DNA from 4 places in the Janthinobacterium lyxosi genome. Region 1 is predicted to be linked to each of the others. Evidence: predicted binding sites of a transcription regulator. Region 1 holds the regulator's gene; each other region holds the start of a gene.
What was found. Region 1 encodes sigma-54, which starts transcription at its own class of promoters, with help from an activator protein. Its sites were predicted from a motif close to TGGCANGNAANCTGCTTT; they were not measured.
Positions count from the first base shown of each region.

Region 1 (4,775 bases):
GCTATCTGACCGTGGCGCTCGGTTGCACGGGCGGCCAGCACCGCTCCGTGTACATGGCGGAACGGCTGGCGCAATACTTCAGCCCGAATGAACGGGTCGTGCTGCGTCACCGCGAGCGCTCCTAGTTAATCCAGGTGGCGTAGCGGATGCGCTGGCGCCGGCCAGACGGGGGCAAAGAAGCGCGCCACCATGGCCGCGTCGACCTCGTCCAGGCTGGCAGGGTTCCAGCGCGGCGCATTGTCCTTGTCGACCACCAGCGCGCGCACGCCTTCGAGCACTTCGCCATGTTCGAAGTTATGGCGCACCACGCTGCGCTCCATGCGCAGGCAATCGGCCACGCCCAGGCGGGCGCCCCGCTGCAGCAATTCCAGGGTCACCGACATCATCAGCGGCGAACGCAGGCGCATGGCCGCCAGGGCCTTGCCGGCGAACGCGCTGTCGTCCTGCGTCAGCGACGCCATGATGGCGGCCACCGAACCGGCGCCGAAATGGCGGTCCAGCGCCGCGCGCGCCGTGGCCAGGGGAGAAGCCCCCGCCTCGGCCTGGAACGGTGCTGCCAGCGCCTTGATGGCCACCGGCAAGGCCTCGCCCGGCGTCGATTCGAACAGGGCCAGCAGCGCCCCCATCTGCGCCTCGGGCAGGTACACATCGGCCAGGCCCGTGTACAGGGCATCGGCCGCGTTGATCGTCAAGCCTGTCAATCCCAGGTACAGGCCCAGTTGGCCCGCCAAGCGGGAAAGGAAATAACTGCCGCCCACGTCCGGGAACAAGCCAATATTGACTTCCGGCATGGCCATGCGCGTGCGGCCCGTGACGATGCGCAGGCGGTTGCCAGGCCCGGCTTGCGCCACGCCCATGCCGCCGCCCATCACCACGCCATCCAGCACGGCAATATACGGTTTCGGATAGAAATGAATCAAATGATTTAAAGCGTATTCTTCCGTAAAGAAATCTTCCAGCTGGGCACTGCCGCCTTGCGGCGTGGCCAGGCCCGCATCGTAAAAGAAGCGGATGTCGCCACCGGCGCACAAGGCTTTCTCGCTGCTGGAGCGGATGACCACGGCGTCCACCTGCGGATCGGCGCGCCAGGCCAGCAGGGCCGTGCTCAGGGCACGCACCATCTCCAGCGACAGGGAATTCAAGGCTTTCGGGCGGTCGAGAACGATGTGGCCCGTACGGTTGCGGATGGAGGTCTGGACGAAGTCGCTCATGGCAAAATGAAAAGAAGTGAGAGTGGCCACATTCTAGCGCCTGCGAGGGAACATTGCGTTCGACAGGTTCGGGCGCAAAAAAGGGCGCAAGGTGCGCCCCTAGTTGATCACAACCGGTTCAAAGTCGCAGGCCGTGGAACACGTGGAAAAACCGTAGCGAGCGGATGTGAGTTGTGGCTGAGAAGCGGAGCTGTGCGTATGCACAGTGAGCATCGGAGGCCGCAAATCGCGACGCGCAGCAGGTTTTTTGGTGTTCTTAGGCGGCGGCGAATTCTTCGTCCGAGTTGTCTGGCAGATGCTTGATCGCCTCTTTACCGTGCCCTTGCACTTTGGTTTTGTATTTCATCACTTGCCTGTCCAGCTTGTCGATCAGGGTATCGATCGCGGCATACAAGTCTTGCGCCAGGCTTTCCACGTAGACAGTTTTACCACTCAGACGCAGGTTGACTTCGGCCTTTTGACGTTTTTCTTTCTCTTTGAGGTTATCCACGGTCAGAATCACGGCAATATCGATGACTTGATCGAAATGACGTTTCACGCGCTCCAGCTTCGTTTGTACATATTCACGGATGGCTGGTGTGACTTCGAGATGATGTCCGCTGATGGTGAGATTCATACACACTCCTAAAGATGATCGGGTTCGTGCGGTCCATCCTATCCGGCCCGCAGAGGAACCGAAAAAAACTTACAAACACTTACGCAGGCTCACTGGCGGAATTTTCAACGCTTCCCGGTATTTGGCAACAGTACGTCGCGCAATCACCATGCCTTGTTCCCCCAGCATGTCCGCAATCTTACTGTCGGATAAAGGATTTTTAGGGTCTTCTGCTCCTGTCAGTTGCACGATCAATGCCCGTATCGCCGTCGATGACGCTTCGCCCCCCGCTTCGGTGGCGACGTGGCTACCAAAGAAATATTTCAACTCAAACATGCCATGCGGGGTCAGCATGTACTTTTGGGTTGTTACCCGCGAGATAGTACTCTCGTGTAAACCCAGTGTATCAGCTATTTCACGGAGCACAAGGGGGCGCATGGCAACGGCCCCATGCGAGAAAAAGTTCTTTTGTCTTTCTACTATCGCCTGCGCCACGCGCAAGATCGTGTCAAAGCGCTGGCGCATATTCTTGATCAGCCACTTGGCTTCCTGCAACTGTGCGCCCATGGCGCCCTCGCCCTTGCCCTGCTTGAGCAAGTTGGCGTACATGGCGTTCACGCGCAGGCGCGGCATGACGTCGTTGTTCAGGGTGACTTGCCAGCCATTGCGCGCGCGCTTGACGACGACGTCGGGCACCACGTAATCGGACACATCCGAGGCGAAGACGGCACCCGGATGCGGATTGCACTGGCGAATCACCGTCTGCGCTTCGCGCAAGTCCTCATCGTCGCAATCGAGGGCTTTTTTCAGCTTGTTGAAATCGCGCTGGGCAAACCAGGCCAGGTGCTTTTCCACGATGACGAGGGCCATGCGCCGCGTCACCATGGCGATGTGCGGCAAACGCTTGATTTGCAGCGCCAGGCATTCGGACGCATTGCGCGCGCCCACGCCGGGCGGATCGAAACTTTGCAGCAGCGACAAGGCCGTGCGCATCTCGTCGGCGTCGATTTCCAGCTCTTGCGGCAGGCGTGCCAGGATGTCGTCGAGCGACTCTTCCAGGTAGCCGTTGTCATCGAGTGCGTCGATGATCAGCTCGACCAGCGCGCGGTCGCGCAATTCGAGCACCGTCACGCGCATCTGCTCCATCAAGTGTTCGCGCAGGGTGCAGTGATGGGCTTCGAGTTGCGGGCGGGAATCTTCGTCGTCGGGCGCCTTGCCCCGGCTCGCCTCGCTCCAGTCGCTGTCGCCGCCCTCCGCTGCAGCCGGGCTGTCGCCGGCGGCCTCTCCGTCAAAGGTTTCCGCTTCGGCCGGCGCTGCAGGCGCCTCCTGGCCTGGCGGCTGGGGCGGTGCTTCGGCCGGCGCAGCCGTGGAACTCAAGGCGCCATCGGACAGCAGGCGCAGCGAACGGTCGAGCGGATCGTCGAGGCGTTCGAGCAAGGGATTGTCCGTCAGCAATTGCTCTAGCTCCTGGTGCAATTCCAGGGTAGACAATTGCAACAGGCGTATCGATTGCTGCAACTGCGGCGTCAGTGCCAGGTGCTGCGAAGTGCGCAGCTGCAATGATTGTTTCATTGGCTCACATGCGGAAGTGTTCGCCCAGATAGACCCGGCGTACCGACTCGTTCGCGATGATGTCGTCGGGGCGTCCCGACGCCAGCACCGAGCCCTGGTTGATGATGTAGGCACGGTCGCAGATACCCAGCGTCTCGCGCACATTATGATCGGTGATCAGGACACCGATATTGCGCTCCTTCAAGAAGCGCACGATGCGCTGGATCTCGATCACGGCGATGGGGTCGACACCGGCGAATGGCTCGTCGAGCAGCACGAAACGCGGGTCGGTGGCCAGCGCGCGGGCGATCTCCACGCGGCGGCGCTCGCCGCCCGACAGGGACAGCGCCTGGTTCTCGCGCAACTTTTCAATCTGCAAGTCGGCCAGCAATTTATCCAGGCGCTCCTCGATCTCGGCCTTCTTCAGGGGACGGCCTTCGACGGTCTGGATTTCCAGCACGGCGCGGATATTGTCTTCCACCGTCAGCTTGCGAAACACGGACGCTTCCTGCGGCAGATACGACAGGCCCATCTGCGCGCGGCGGTGGATCGGCAGGCGGGAAATGTCCACGCCGCTGATATCGATGCTGCCGCCGTCGGACGGCACCAGGCCGACGATCATGTAGAACGAGGTGGTCTTGCCGGCGCCGTTCGGACCCAATAGCCCGACCACTTCGCCGCATTCGACTTGCAGCGAGACATCATGCACGACTTGCCGCTTGCCATAGGTTTTTTGCAGCCCGCGAACGATCAGGGTGCTGCCGCAACGTGTATTGTCCATTATTTCTTTCCTGGCGCGGGCGTGGCCGGCGCTTTCTCCGCCGCCGGTGCCTTGGGCTTCGGCTGGATCACCATGCGCACGCTGCCGCCATCCGGGGTGCTGGTGCCGCTATTCGAATTTTCCATCGCAAATTCTTCCTTGCGGCTGTCATACGAGATGAAGGCGCCATTGGCCACGTCAGTCACTTTTGTGCCTTCCAGGCGCGTCAGCTTGGCCCTGGAAAACAGTTTCACCACTTCCGTCTTGTTGTCGTATTCCACGCGCTCCGCTTCGCCTTCGACCCACAGGTCGCCCGCGCCATCGCGCTTCTGGCGGAAGGTGGCCAGTTTGCCGGGATCGGCCCAGAAGGTAATGAACTGGTAGCCTTGCGGGTCTTCCGTGATCAGGGCCCGGCCCGCCTTCATGGTCAAGGTACCCTTGACCAGCACGACGTCGCCCGTCAGGGTACGCACCTGCTTGATGTCGTCGACATGGCCGCTACGTGCCGTGATGACAGCTTCCTTCTCGGAATCGGCCTTCTCGGCATGCGCCACGCCCATCATGGCCAGAGAAAATACGGTCAACAGCAAGATGTTCTTCATAGTATGGTTTCCTTGTTTCATTCTGTCATTTTGCCGCCGCGGCCGGGCGCGGTTTC
Region 1 covers NZ_JBNYXM010000023.1:52,299-57,073, forward strand. Annotated here, with positions in the region: gene rapZ (RNase adapter RapZ) at 1-125, shown strand, start outside; gene ACQ4WP_RS21465 (enoyl-CoA hydratase/isomerase family protein) at 126-1,211, opposite strand; gene hpf (ribosome hibernation-promoting factor, HPF/YfiA family) at 1,468-1,827, opposite strand; gene ACQ4WP_RS21475 (RNA polymerase factor sigma-54) at 1,897-3,378, opposite strand; gene lptB (LPS export ABC transporter ATP-binding protein) at 3,383-4,138, opposite strand; gene lptA (lipopolysaccharide transport periplasmic protein LptA) at 4,138-4,719, opposite strand; gene lptC (LPS export ABC transporter periplasmic protein LptC) at 4,745-4,775, opposite strand, start outside.

Region 2 (4,775 bases), on a different contig from region 1:
GGCATCGAGCAGATCAACCAGGCCATCGTCGAGATGGATAACATGACGCAGCAAAACTCGGCCCTGGTCGAGCAGGCTTCGGCGGCGGCGCAGGCCATGAACGAGCAGGCGGCCGGGCTGGCGCAGATCGTCAGCGTGTTCAAGGTGGGCGCAGTGGCGCGGCACGCGGCGGCGCCCTCGCGCGCGGCACCGGCAGCGCCGCGCCGTCTGGCGCGCTAAGCCGTCGTCATAACGGGAACTTATCGCCCGACCGTCTGTCAAACCATTCTTGGTCCTTAGCGGATACACAGAAGAGGTAAGCATGACAGACGGTTTTTCCTATCAAGCGGCGTTTGCCCGCAACCTGGGCTGGGTCACGCAAGCGGAGCAGGACAGCTTGCGCGGCAAGCGCGTGGCCATTGCCGGCATGGGCGGCGTGGGCGGCGTGCATTTGCTGACCCTGGCGCGGCTGGGCATCGGCGCTTTTCACATCGCCGATTTCGACACTTTCGATATCGCCAACTTCAATCGACAGGCCGGCGCCATGATGTCCACCCTGGGCCAGCCCAAGGTAGCGGTGCTGGCGCAGATGGCGCGTGATATCAATCCCGAACTGGAGATTAAACAATTTCCAGACGGCATACACGACAGCAACCTGGCCGAGTTTTTTGCCGGTGTCGACCTGTACGTGGACGGCCTGGATTTCTTTGCCTTTCCCGCGCGCCAGGCCACCTTCTCCACCTGCGCGCGCCTGGGCATTCCCGCCATCACGGCCGCGCCGCTGGGCATGGGCACGGCCGTGCTCAGCTTCATGCCGGGCGGCATGACGTTCGAAGAGTATTTTGGCTGGGGCGACTTGCCTGAAGAAGAAAAAGCTTTGCGTTTTCTCGTCGGGCTGGCGCCGGCCGGCTTGCACGGCCCTTATCTGGTCGACCCGTCGGCCATCAACCTGAAGGAGCGGCGCGGGCCGTCGACCATCATGGGCTGCCAGCTGTGCGCGGGCGCAGCCGCCACCGAGGCGCTGAAGATCTTATTGAAACGCGGCAAGGTGATGGCGGCGCCGCACGGCATGCATTTCGACGCCTACCGCAACAAGCTCGTGCATACCTGGCGTCCCGGCGGCAACCGTCATCCGCTGCAACGGCTGGCGATGGCCATCATCAAGCGGCGCCGCGCCGCGCAGGGGGCATAAATGGTACAAGCACTGCTGATCGATCCCGTGCTGGAAAACATTCTCGACCAGGCGCGCTGGGCGCCCAGCGGCGACAATACGCAGCCGTGGCGCTTTGAAGTCGTGGAGCAGCGCCATGTCGTCGTGCATGGCTTCGATACGCGCAGCCATTGCGTGTACGATCTCGACGGCCATCCCAGCCAGCTATCGCTGGGCGCCTTGCTCGAAAGCATGGCACTGGCGGCCAGCAGCCATGGTTTGCGCGTGGAGGCGCGTCGGCGCGGCGGCTTGCCCGATACCTTGCCCACGTTAGACGTGCGCTTTGTCGACAGCCCCGGCATGCTGCCCGACCCGCTGGCGGCCTTCCTGCCGCAGCGCAGCGTGCAGCGGCGACGGCTCAGCACGCGCCATCTGCGCGCCAGCGAAAAGGCGGCGCTGGCGGCCAGCTTGCCGCCTGGCTACGCTGTGCAGTGGTTCGAAGGCTGGCGCGCGCGCCTGGCCTGCGCGCGTCTGATGTTCGACAATGCGAAGCTGCGCCTGACCATGCCCGAAGCGCACAAGGTGCACCGTGACGTCATCGAATGGGGTGCACGTTTCAGCAGCGACCGCATCCCGGAGCAGGCGCTGGGCGTCGACCCGATGACGGCGCGGCTGATGCGTTGGGTCATGCACAGCTGGCGCCGCGTGGATTTTTTCAATACCTGGCTGGCGGGTACCATTGCCCCGCGCCTGCAGATGGACTTGCTGCCAGGCCTGTATTGCGCCGCGCATTTCGTGTTGCTGGCCGATGCGCCGCCGCGCCATATCGACGATTACGTGGCGGCGGGCCGCGCCATGCAGCGCTTCTGGCTGACGGCCACGCAGCTGGGCCTGCAGTTGCAGCCGGAGCTGACGCCGTTGATCTTCGCCCGTTATGTGCGCGAACGGCGGGCCTTTTCGCGCACCGACGGCATGCTGGAGCTGGCGCAGGAACTGGCGGTGCAATGCCAGGCCGTGCTGGGTGCGGTGGTGGTCGAGCGGGCCGTGTTCCTTGGCCGCATCGGCGCCGGTCCGGCGGCCCAGGCGCGCTCCTTGCGCCGGCCGCTGCAAGACTTGCTGGTGGCGCCGGTCAACGGGAGGACGCATGCGTGAACGGCATGCGTTTGCTGGCTGCCGCAGCGAAAAAAGCCGCTGAGGACATCAGCGGCTTGTAAACTGGATCGTATATCAAGCCTGGCGCTGCTTGTCTTGCTGGCGGCGCGCAGTCATGCCCAGGCCAAACAGGCCGATACCGAGCAGTGCGATGGTGCCTGGCTCAGGTACAGCTGCTTGAAATAATTCCAGACCGCCGCCGTCGGCCATCGCGATGAAACTGTTGGTCAAGCTGCCACCGATGAAGCTGTTCGTATTTCCGCTGAGGGACTCCAACGGGAAAAACGGGTTGGGATTGACGAAAAACAACTGTCCTTGCGGCGTCAGCGTGGCGTTAAGCAAGGCCTTGAAGTCGCCTTGGGCCAGGCCGGCGAAAATGTGTGCTTCGCCCAGATCGAGCGTGTAGGTCACGATCGCATAATCATCCCCGGAGACGCCACCTACATTCACCGGCGAGCCTGCTACGTTACTGACCGACAGTGAGGTGTTTTGGTTGGGGTCGATGTACAGCGTCATGGTCAGGGTTTGAAAGTTGGCGTGGATCCCGCCAGACAGAGTATCCGCCTGACCGGTGATGGTGAACAGGCCATACATGCCATAGCCATTGAGGGCGTTCAGTTGCGATGGCACGCTGCCGCCGGTGGGGCTGCCGAAAGCGGCCTTGGTCAGAAAGCCTGTTTCAATGAAGGGATCGTTGCCACCACCCAAACCGCCAACGATGGTTTGTTCGACGCGCGCGTGATATTCAAAGCTGATGCGGTCGGCCACAACCAGATTGGGTATGGTACCGGGGACGGAACCTTCATTGACGGTAAACAAAGGACCAGCGAGTGCAGGAGCACTGATCAGCGCGGCGCCGATGGCGGCCGCGGAGAGAGCGAAACGCAGGAATGAGGACAGCGGTTTCATGGCATTTCCTTCAGCGTGAGGATTGATCGGACCAGGTCACTGTGGCGGCTGCCTCAGATAACCTCATACGCCCTTGAAGCAGAATTCGTACCATGTAATATTTGTATTTAAATTCAACAGCTTATGAAAACAGGTGTGCCGTTTTTCGCGCTTGTGTAAAAAAAATCGACGGTTTACGCCGCCTTCACAGGTGCATGCCTATAACAGCTGAGCTGGCCAGCGCAGGCTCTGGGTCGGCAACATGGAGGACGCCTGGACTTCCTCTGCTCAAGTGGACAGCGCCTTTTTCATGCGTGAATAGTGCGGCTCGCGGGCGCCAGTCTTTCCCGTCATCGGCTACAGTGGGGCAAAAGGAGGTCACCATGCAGCCACGATCCCGTCATGCCCCGCTGCGTGCGCACAGCACGCCTGAACCGGATATCCCGCCGCCGCCCGAAGGCGATCCTTTGACGCCGCCGCCGGAAAAACCGCCGCACACGGATCCCGTGCCCGTCGAGGAACCGACGCCACCACCGCCGCCCGTCAAGATGGGCTGAGAGCAAGTCGTCGCGCACCTGAGCGCTCATGCGCTGCCGCGCCCTGTTTATTTCTAGTTGGAAATGGATGGCGCGGGCGGCGGGATCGGCACGCCATTTAAACAACAAAAATGCCAATAAATGTTGCCGAGTGGATACAAATCAAGCGCTAACTGCTGTGTGTCATGCAGCCGTCACGATTCTGTTCTTATAATGAGACATCATAAAAATTCTTGTACAGGAGACCATCATGGGCAATTCCTTGCATAACAAAATCTACCTGGGCCGGCGCCCTGTGATCACCAGTAAAAACCTCGCAGCGCTGGCCCTGGCGGGCGCCGTGGCCGGTTGTGGCCTGGCGTGGCTGCTGTTGCGCACCTACAAATAAGCGCGATCCTCGCGCATTTTCAGCACGCCGTCCGTGGGGCGGATGGCGACTGAATCACGTTGCCTGTTGCCGATGCGCAGCGGGGCGCGTACCATGGGGGCCGAACACCTGGCCTCTTATGGAAAAGTAATGAAGAACGAGAAATTAACAACCGATGAATATGACGCGCTGGAGCAAGTTGCTCGCGGTATCAAGACCGAGCGCCCCAGTGCTTGCGTTGCCCGCAATGCCAAGCGCCTGTCCGGCCTGAAGCTGCTCAGCTACGCCCGCGATGGCCGTTTGTCCATCACCGAGAAAGCACAACAACTGCTGTTCCTGCGCCGCTGCATCATGGGTTTGCGCGCCGTCGCCGCCGATCCGCTGACCAAGCTGGACACGGAGGTGGCTTATTTCCTGGGCAAGAAAGCCCACATCGTGGCGCGCGCCGAAGGCGAGGGGCACGACATTTCCGACAAGGGCCGCGACTCGCTGGCCGATATCGACACCCTGGGCCTGTAAGGTCTGCACCGGCCCCTGGGGCCGGTTTTCACATCCCCCTCACTTTCCCCTTTGGAGAACACTTTGGACAGCGCGATGAACTGGTCGGCCCACGAACTGACGATGACGGTCTTGATGACGCCCGATATGGCCAACTTTTCCGGCAACGTGCACGGTGGCACCATCCTGAAATACCTCGATAGCG
Region 2 covers NZ_JBNYXM010000043.1:2,937-7,711, reverse strand. Annotated here, with positions in the region: gene ACQ4WP_RS26655 (methyl-accepting chemotaxis protein) at 1-219, shown strand, start outside; gene ACQ4WP_RS26650 (ThiF family adenylyltransferase) at 302-1,171, shown strand; gene ACQ4WP_RS26645 (nitroreductase family protein) at 1,172-2,281, shown strand; gene pepA (flocculation-associated PEP-CTERM protein PepA) at 2,357-3,190, opposite strand; gene ACQ4WP_RS26635 (hypothetical protein) at 3,553-3,726, shown strand; gene ACQ4WP_RS26630 (hypothetical protein) at 3,956-4,093, shown strand; gene ACQ4WP_RS26625 (hypothetical protein) at 4,223-4,591, shown strand; gene ACQ4WP_RS26620 (acyl-CoA thioesterase) at 4,667-4,775, shown strand, end outside.
Region 2: a site for sigma-54 is predicted at 3,266-3,283, ahead of pepA (flocculation-associated PEP-CTERM protein PepA). Genes of this name have one in related genera too.

Region 3 (4,775 bases), on a different contig from region 1:
ACGGTCTTCGTTGCGGCGGTCTTCGATGGCGCGGTTCTTGGCAAAGGCATCAGGATCGAAGCCGCCGCATTCGACGGCCAGCGAATGGTCGACCACCAGCTGCGTCGGCACGACGGGATTGACCAGGGCCGGGTCGCCGCCCTGGGCCGCGATGGCGTCGCGCAGGCCTGCCAGGTCGACCAGGGCCGTCTGGCCCAGGATGTCATGGCAGACGACGCGGGCGGGGAACCATGGAAAGTCCAGGTCGCGGCGACGTTCGATGAACTGGCTCAGGGAAGCATTCAAGGTGGCCGGGTCGCAGCGGCGCACCAGGTTTTCGGCCAGCACGCGCGAGGTGTAGGGCAAGGTGGCGTAGGCGCCTGGCTGGATCGCATCGACGGCGGCACGCGTGTCGAAATAGTCTAGCTGGGTGCCCGGCAAGGGTTTGCGGTGCAGCGTATTCATATTAATACTCATGTTGGCACTCATTATTTGCGGTCCTTGATCGGCACAAATTCCAGATCTTCCGGGCCGACATAGTTGGCGCTCGGACGGATGATCTTATTGTCGATGCGCTGCTCGATGATGTGGGCGGCCCAGCCCGAGGTGCGCGAGATGACGAACAGCGGCGTAAACATCGCCGTCGGCACGCCCATCATGTGGTAGGACACGGCCGAGAACCAGTCCAGGTTAGGGAACATATTCTTGATTTCCCACATGACCGATTCCAGGCGCTCGGCGATGTCGAACATTTTCGTGGAACCCGCCTCCTGCGACAGCGAACGGGCCACTTCCTTGATGACCTTGTTGCGCGGATCGGAAATCGTATAGACGGGGTGGCCGAAGCCGATCACCACTTCCTTGTTGGACACGCGCTCGCGGATGTCCGCTTCCGCTTCATCGGCATTGTCGTAGCGCTTCTGGATGTCCAGCGCCACTTCGTTCGCGCCGCCGTGTTTCGGGCCGCGCAGCGCGCCGATGGCGCCCGTGATGGCCGAATGGATGTCCGAACCCGTGCCGGCGATGACGCGGCTGGTGAAGGTCGAGGCGTTGAATTCGTGTTCCGCGTACAGAATCAGCGAGGTGTGCATGGCTTTTTCCCACGACGCCGACGGCTTTTCGCCGTGCAGCAGGTGCAGGAAGTGGCCGCCGATCGAGTCGTCGTCCGTTTCCACTTCGATGCGCTTGCCATTATGGCTGTAGTGGTACCAATACAGCAGCATGGAGCCGAACGACGCCATCAGGCGGTCGGCGATGTCGCGCGCGCCAGGCGCATTATGGTCGTCTTTTTCAGGCAAGGTACAGCCCAGCACCGACACGCCCGTGCGCATCACGTCCATCGGGTGGGCGGCGGCCGGCAGCGCTTCCAGGGCCGACTTGACAGCCGACGGCAGGCCGCGCAGGGATTTCAGCTTGGCCTTGTAGCCTTTCAGTTCGGCCGCCGTGGGCAGCTTGCCGTGCACCAGCAGGTAGGCGATTTCCTCGAATTCGCAGCTGTCGGCCACGTCCAGGATGTCATAGCCGCGGTAGTGCAAATCGTTGCCGGTCTTGCCGACCGAGCACAGCGCCGTGTTGCCGGCGGTAACGCCGGACAGGGCGACGGATTTTTTAGGCTTGAAAGTAGCGACTTGCGGTGCGGTCATTGTGTTCTCCAGATTGAATAGTCTCGGGTGCGTCACTGCGGGACCGGCATGCGGTCCCTGCTTCTTTACTTATTTCTTTTGCGCGGCGAACAGGGCATCGAGCTTTTGCTCGAAGTCGTGGTAATTGATCGATTCATACAGCTCCATGCGCGTCTGCATGGTGTCGACGACATTCTTTTGCGTGCCGTCGCGGCGCAGGGCACGGTAGACGTTGTCGGCAGCCTTGTTCATGGCGCGGAAGGCCGACAGCGGATACAGGGCCAGGCCCACGTGGGCGCTGCGCAGCTCGTCCAGCGTGAACAGCGGCGTGTCGCCAAATTCCGTGATATTGGCCAGGATAGGCACATTGACGGCCTTGGCGAACGTGGCGTACATCTCCAGGTCCGTGATGGCTTCAGGGAAGATCATGTCGGCGCCCGCCTCGACGCAGGCGACGGCGCGTTCCAGTGCCGCTTCCAGGCCATCGACGGCCAGCGCATCGGTGCGCGCCATGATGACGAAGTTGGGGTCCGTGCGCGCATCGACGGCTGCCTTGATGCGGTCGACCATTTCTTCCTTGCTCACGATTTCCTTGCCCGGACGGTGGCCGCAGCGCTTGGCGCCCACCTGATCTTCGATGTGCAGGCCGGCGGCGCCGAACTTGATCATCGATTTCACCGTGCGCGCCACATTGAAGGCGGACGAACCGAAGCCCGTGTCGGCATCGACCAGCAGCGGCAGGTCGCACACGTCGGTGATGCGACGGATATCGGTCAGCACGTCGTCCAGACTGGAAATACCCAGATCGGGCAAGCCCAGCGAGCCGGCCGCGACACCGCCGCCGGACAGATAAATGGCTTTATAGCCGGCGCGCTTGGCCAGCAAGGCGTGGTTGGCATTGATGGCGCCGACGACTTGCAACGGGGATTCTTCCTGGACGGCCTTGCGGAATGCAGCACCTGCGGAGTATTGAGTCATGTGTTCACCTTATGGGATTCGGGTCGTCCCGAATGTTTCATGGACTTGCTATGAGTATCAGTATTGCAAATGCCGTGCCAGGGCCATGCGCTCGCCCAAAAAGTGCGCTACAACACAGTGCAATACGAGGGAAACGGCCAGGCAGCAGCGTGGCGCGCGCTGTCACGCAAGGGAACAGGATGTGATGCCCGATAGTCGCGATGTTTCAATTACGTTTCAACTATTTCATATGAAACATCATATTGAAACATGCAACAGGCCGTGGATTTAGCTGGATGGGCGCAGACCTTGCAGCGCGCCAAACGCAACACAGCCGGCGGGCGCCGGCTGCAGGAACACAATGAAACTGAAAAAACAAAAAAACTAGGCCAGCCGCACCAGCGGGTTGGCGATGATGTTGTCGATCTGGCGCACGGCTTCCTCGCAGGCGGCGGCAATGGCGCCATCCTCGTCGTCGCGCACGAACTGCATGGTCGAGCCTTCGAACACTTCCAGGCCTTCCGCGGTGGCGCGTTCGATGTCGCAACTTGCCGACCATTTGCCATCGGTGGTGGGCACGACCAGGGGAACGATTTCCCAGCCTTTATAGTGAATTTTAGAACTGCTTTCCATGGGGTGCCTCCTTGTGACTGACTCAATAGTGGAAATCGTAGCATGAAGCGCGACTGGCAGCGATGTGTTTCAGGCACCAACACGTAGTCAGGCTCACTTTTCGGGCTAAACGATTTACGCTGACTCAAGGACGCAGCAGATTATCCACTTCCGTCCTGGCCACTTCCAGGCCGGCCGTGCAAGCCGTCTCGGGCGCCGCATAGCCGCCCAGGGTGCGGCTGCGCGTGATCGCTTGCGCCGCGCTCTCGCCTTCGCGCTGCAGGCGGTAGGTAAAATCCCATAAATCGTCGTTGTCCTTTTGCGGGGTCACCGAAATCGTAAAACCGCGGTACTCTTCGCTGCGTGCAGTGATATCGTTCATGAATTCCTCCTTGTCAGAATGAGGTTACCACGCAGCAAGCGCCAGGGCGTGCACGACTGCGACGGGCGCATGCATGCCCGCTTATCTGTTTTTCGCATGTTTAATCTCAATTTCCAACATTTTTTAGCGCACCCTGGCGATATAATGCCCTTCCCTGTCCGTACTTTGCCGCCGCGATGACCCCACAAATCCAAGCTTTCTTCGACCCCGCCACCGCCACCGTCACCTATGTCGTCTACGCAGCGGATGGCCAGGACTGCGCCATCATCGATTCCGTGCTCGACTACGACCCCAAGGCGGGCCGTACCTCGACTACGTCGGCCGACAAGGTGATCGCCTTCGTGCGTGAACATGGCTTGCAATGCCGCTGGTTGCTGGAAACCCATGCGCATGCCGACCACCTGTCCGCCGCGCCCTACCTGCAGCAGCAGGTGGGCGGCGACGTGGCCATCGGCGCCGCCATCCAGACGGTGCAGCAAGCCTTCGCTGCCGTCTACCACCAGGATGACGCCAAGGCCGACGGCTCGCAGTTCGACCAACTGTTCGCGCCCGACCAGGTGTTTCATATTGGCAAGCTGGAAGTGCGCGCCCTGCACGTGCCCGGCCATACGCCGGCCGACCTGGCCTACCAGATCGGCGACGCCGTCTTCGTGGGCGACACCCTGTTCATGCCGGACGTGGGTTCGGCCCGCTGCGACTTTCCAGGCGGCTCCGCGTCCCTGCTGTACCGCTCCGTGCAGCGCCTGCTGTCGCTGCCGCCGCAAACCAGGCTGTTCATGTGCCACGACTACCCGCCCAACGGCCGCGCGCCGCGCTGGGAAGTGACGGTGGCCGAACAGCGCGCCAGCAACATCCACTTGCGCGACGGCATCACGGAAGAACAATTCGTGGCCATGCGCACGGGCCGCGACGCCACCCTCGACATGCCGACCCTGATCCTGCCCGCCATCCAGGTCAACATCAACGCGGGCAAGCTGCCCGAGCCGGAAGACAACGGCGTGCGCTACCTGAAGATACCGCTGAACGCGATCTGATTCCCTCGGCACTCCCCGCCCGCCGCGCCTCCTTTCTTGACACCACGCAAGTCCCGCCCCAGGCAATCCGCATACAGTGCAGATTGCCTGAGCTTGCTTGGGCGCAGCTGTTTCTGCTTTCCCATCCTGGATGGAGCGCCCGCCTGTCGCCCGACCCTACGCTCGATACCAATTGCATCCTGCTCGCCG
Region 3 covers NZ_JBNYXM010000005.1:247,456-252,230, reverse strand. Annotated here, with positions in the region: gene acnD (Fe/S-dependent 2-methylisocitrate dehydratase AcnD) at 1-444, opposite strand, end outside; gene prpC (bifunctional 2-methylcitrate synthase/citrate synthase) at 468-1,622, opposite strand; gene prpB (methylisocitrate lyase) at 1,692-2,579, opposite strand; gene ACQ4WP_RS07340 (hypothetical protein) at 2,943-3,191, opposite strand; gene ACQ4WP_RS07335 (hypothetical protein) at 3,316-3,552, opposite strand; gene ACQ4WP_RS07330 (MBL fold metallo-hydrolase) at 3,729-4,586, shown strand.
Region 3: a site for sigma-54 is predicted at 2,642-2,659, ahead of prpB (methylisocitrate lyase). Genes of this name have one in related genera too.

Region 4 (4,775 bases), on a different contig from region 1:
CTTTCAAGATGATTGGTGCGGCGGCTGGCGCCGGAGCAGGGGCCACGGGCGCCACCGGGGCCACCTCGGGCAAGGACAGTTTTTCCACACGGGCCGCATAGGCGGCGTCCGACAGGGTGCTGAAGAAGGCGCCGAAAGCCAGCGGGACTCTGCGCCAGAACGATGGGTGGGACGATGGTGTGCTCATAGGAACTCGTTTCTCTGATCTGTAGGGGGAGGCGTCGGCGGCGCGGAACCGCTTCGCAAGGTGTTGCATGCGCCGGCCCAATGGGGCCGGCTGGCGTTTGCCCGCATGATACCAGCTACCGGGCTGTCGCCAAAGTCGCCGGCCCCCGCCCAGCGAGCTTGAAGCATGGATTTTCTTTGTTCCTGCGCAAGGAAACGCTCGATTGCGTGCCGCTTCGACTAAAATCGCGCATTATCTTTTCGCATTGCCTTTATGCCATGTCTACCGACTTTACCCCCTATCTAACCAGCAGCCTGTATATCGACAGCGACCATCCGGCCGTGCGCGCCAGGGCGGCCGAGCTGGCGGCAGGAGCGGTGGGCGACGCCGCCATCGCGGCCCGCTGCTTTGCCTTCGTGCGCGACGAGGTCGCCCACAGCTGGGATTACCAGCGCAATCCCGTTACCTGCCGCGCTTCCGACGTCTTGCAGCATGGCACTGGCTATTGCTATGCGAAGAGCCATTTGCTGGCCGCGCTGCTGCGCGCCAACGGCATTCCTGCCGGCCTGTGCTATCAACGCCTGGCTGTCGGCGAAGTGGGGCCGCCATTTTGCCTGCATGGCTTGAACGCCGTGTATCTGCAAGATTTTGGCTGGTACCGCATCGATGCGCGCGGCAACAAGCCCGGCGTCGCGGCTGCCTTTACGCCGCCGCAGGAGCAACTGGCCTTTCCCGTGCTGGCGCCCGAGGAGCGTGACTTGCCTGAAATCTGGCCGGCGCCGTTGCCGCAGGTGGTGGCTGCGCTGACCGGCTATGCGAACGTGCAGGACGTGGCGGCGCATCTGCCCGATGTCGAGATGCTTCCGCTTAGCAAATAATCCAGAGAAAGAAATCATGAGAAAAGTATCCATATGTCTGTTCGGCCTCTTGCTGCTGGCCGGTTGCGGCGGCAAGGGCGAGAGCGCGGGCCAGTCCAGTGCCGCGCGTCTCGATAGCAAGGAAAAAGGCAGCGAATTTCTTGCCTATGAACACAATGTCAGCGTCGATACGCACGAGGCGCAAGTGCGGCCGCTGTATGAAAAAGTGGTCGCCGCCTGCAAGGCCGACACGGACAATGGCTGTCTGCTGCTCGACTCCAGCGTCGACGGCGGCCGTTACGTGCATGCGCGCATCAGCATGCGCGCCAAGCCGGCCGGCATCAAGAAGCTGGTCGCGCTGGTCGCGGCCGAAGGCGACGTCACCAGCCAGGGCACCAAGGTGGAAGACCTGGGCCGTCCTGTACTCGACAGCAAGAAACGCCTGGAAATGCTCAAGCAATACCAGGCGCAACTGCAGGACCTGGAAAAGCGCTCGGGAGCGAACGTCGATGCCCTGATCAAGGTGACCAAGGAGCTGGCCACCGTGCAAGTGGAACTGGAGCAGGCGACGGCGGCCAACGCGTTGTTGATGCAGCGCATCGACACGGACTTGCTGAACGTGGTCATCGGCGCCGAAGGCAAGCAATCGTTCTGGCGGCCCGTCAAGCGCGCGCTGGGCAATTTCACGGAAAACCTGTCGGAAGGCGTGGCCAACGCCATCACGGTCATGGCGTATATCCTGCCGTGGCTGATCGCTTTCGTGCTGCTGTTCCCGCTGGGCCGCAAGGGCTGGCGCCGTTTGCGCGGAGTGCCGCGTAAGCATTGATTCGTATGGATTAACTTCTTCGGCGCACCGTTTTACGGCAATTTGAAACCTGGCTGCACAGTCCTTGTGCAGCCAGGTTTTTTTTCGTGCGGCGCTGGCTGCGTGCACCATGGCGGACGCCTGCTGGCGCTGGCATGCATTCTGCTTTAACAACATCGTATGCCCAGCTCGACCCCACGAACCCATCACAGGAGTCCCCATGTCACGACGCATCATCCTGAAAGCGGCCGCCGCCGGCGCCCTGGCCCTGGCCACATCCACCTATATGCAGGCAGCCCTGGCCGCCGATACCATCAAGGTGGGCATCTTGCACTCCCTGTCGGGCACCATGGCCATTTCCGAAACGTCGCTGAAAGACGTGGCGCTGATGACGATCGCGGAAATCAATGCCAAGGGTGGCGTGCTGGGCAAGAAGCTGGAAGCCGTGGTGGTCGATCCCGCGTCGAACTGGCCTTTGTTTGCGGAAAAAGCGCGCCAGCTGGTGGCGCAGGACAAGGTTGCCGTGGTGTTCGGCTGCTGGACGTCCGTGTCGCGCAAGTCGGTTTTACCGGTGTTCAAGGAACTCAACAGCCTGCTGTTTTACCCGGTGCAATACGAGGGAGAGGAGCTGGAAAAGAATGTGTTTTATACGGGCGCCGCGCCGAACCAGCAAGCGATACCGGCCGTCGAATACCTGATGAGCAAGGATGGCGGCGGCGCCAAGCGCTTCGTGTTGCTGGGCACGGATTATGTGTATCCGCGCACCACCAACAAGATCCTGCGCGCCTTCCTGAAAAGCAAAGGGGTCAAGGATAGCGATATCAGCGAGGTCTACACGCCGTTCGGCCACGCCGACTATCAAACCATCGTTGCCAACATCAAGAAGTTTTCCACGGGCGGCAAGACGGCCGTCATTTCCACCATCAATGGCGACTCGAACGTGCCGTTCTACAAGGAACTGGGCAATGCGGGCTTGAAAGCCACGGACGTGCCCGTCGTCGCGTTTTCCGTCGGTGAGGAAGAGTTGCGCGGCATCGATACCAAGCCCTTGCTCGGACATCTGGCGGCGTGGAATTATTTCGAATCCGCCAAGAACCCCGTGAATATGGCCTTCATCAAGCAGTGGAAGGCGTATGCGGTGGCACAAAAGTTGCCGAACGCGGGTTCCGTGGTGACGAACGACCCCATGGAAGCGACCTATGTGGGCATCCACATGTGGGCGCAAGCCGTGGAAAAAGCGAAATCGACGGATACGGACAAGGTGATCGCCGCCATGGCCGGCCAGAGCATGAAAGCACCATCGGGCTTCACCTTGACCATGGATGCGACCAACCACCATTTGCATAAGCCCGTGATGATCGGCGAGATCAAGGCCGATGGGCAATTTAATGTCGTGTGGAAAACCAAGGAAGCAATACGCGCACAGCCGTGGAGCCCGTATATCAAGGGCAATGAGGGCAAGCAGAAGTTGTAAAGAGCTTGCGCGTCGAATCGTCATCGCAACCCCAGGCAAAGCGCTGGGGTCAGACCCGCCGGGTCTGACCCCTGTCCTTGTCTTTGGGGGAAGGATACTTATCAAGACATCGGCTTTACTACATGGAATCCATGCGCATGCAGCTCCTCTCCAAATTACTGCTCCTCGCCTGCCTGTTGCTATCCTCGATGGCGCAGGCCGCCATCGATCCATCCTTACTCAAACCGCTGTCCGGCGACGACCCCGACACAAGGGTCGCTGCCGTCGCGCAGATCGCCGCGTTGGCCACGCCGGAGGCCGCCCGCGTGCTGCAAGCCTTGCAGGATGACGCTGTCTATGCCACGCCCGATGGCAAAGTGTATGTGGTCGACGGCGAGCAAGCCTACGATCCGGCAAGTGGCACGACCGGTCCGGTGCCCGATGGTATCGATGGCGTGATGGTCAACAACCGCTTGCGCGCCGCCGTGGCGGGTGCCTTGTCGGGCTTGCAGCTGCTGGCGCCGGAGCGCAGCGCCCGCCTGGCGGCTGCGCAAGCCTTGCAAAAGGCTGTCGATCCCGCGCAAATCCCTCTGATCCGCACCGCCCTGGGGCGGGAAAGCGATGCTGAAATTACGCAGATATTGCAGGTGTTGATCGCCAGCGCCAACCTGCAGGCGCCCGATGCGGCCACGCGCAAGCAAGCCGTGCAGGCGCTGGCCGGCAGCAGCGATGCGCGCTTGCTGCCCGAGCTGCAAGCCATGCTGGACAAGGGCACGGATGGGCGCGCCGGCGAGCCGGACGAAGCCGCGCAGCTGGCCGCCATCGAGACCATGCGCCAGATCAAGGGACGAGTGGCGCGCATGGAATTCGCCGGCAATGTGTTCTACGGCATTTCGCTGGGCAGCGTGCTGCTGCTGGCCGCGCTGGGACTGGCCATTACATTTGGCTTGATGGGCATCATCAACATGGCGCACGGCGAATTGCTGATGATAGGCGCTTACACGACCTATCTGTGCCAGCTGTTTTTCCGCAGCTACCTGCCCGGCCAGCAGGAGGCCTACCTGTTGGCCGCGCTACCGGCCGCTTTTCTCGTCGCGGGACTGGTGGGCGTGGCGCTGGAGCGCACGGTGATCCGCTGGCTGTATGGCCGGCCGCTGGAAACCCTGCTGGCCACCTGGGGCATCAGCCTGATCCTCATGCAGGCGGTGCGTACGATCTTCGGCGCGCAAAACGTGGAAGTGGCCAATCCGGCCTGGATGTCGGGCGGCGTGACCGTACTGGGCGGCCTCGTGCTGCCGTACAACCGGCTGGCCATCATTGCCTTTGCCATCGTCGTGGTCGTGGCCGTGTGGTTGATTTTGAACAAGACGCGCCTGGGCCTGTTCGTGCGGGCCGTCACGCAAAACCGCCGCATGGCCGATTGCGTGGGCGTGGCCACGGGCAAGGTCGACATGCTGACTTTCGGTCTCGGTTCCGGCATCGCCGGGCTGGGCG
Region 4 covers NZ_JBNYXM010000011.1:75,480-80,254, forward strand. Annotated here, with positions in the region: gene ACQ4WP_RS13810 (DUF2760 domain-containing protein) at 1-187, opposite strand, end outside; gene ACQ4WP_RS13815 (transglutaminase-like domain-containing protein) at 445-1,044, shown strand; gene ACQ4WP_RS13820 (DUF4349 domain-containing protein) at 1,061-1,849, shown strand; gene urtA (urea ABC transporter substrate-binding protein) at 2,049-3,302, shown strand; gene urtB (urea ABC transporter permease subunit UrtB) at 3,440-4,775, shown strand, end outside.
Region 4: a site for sigma-54 is predicted at 1,980-1,997, ahead of urtA (urea ABC transporter substrate-binding protein). Genes of this name have one in related genera too.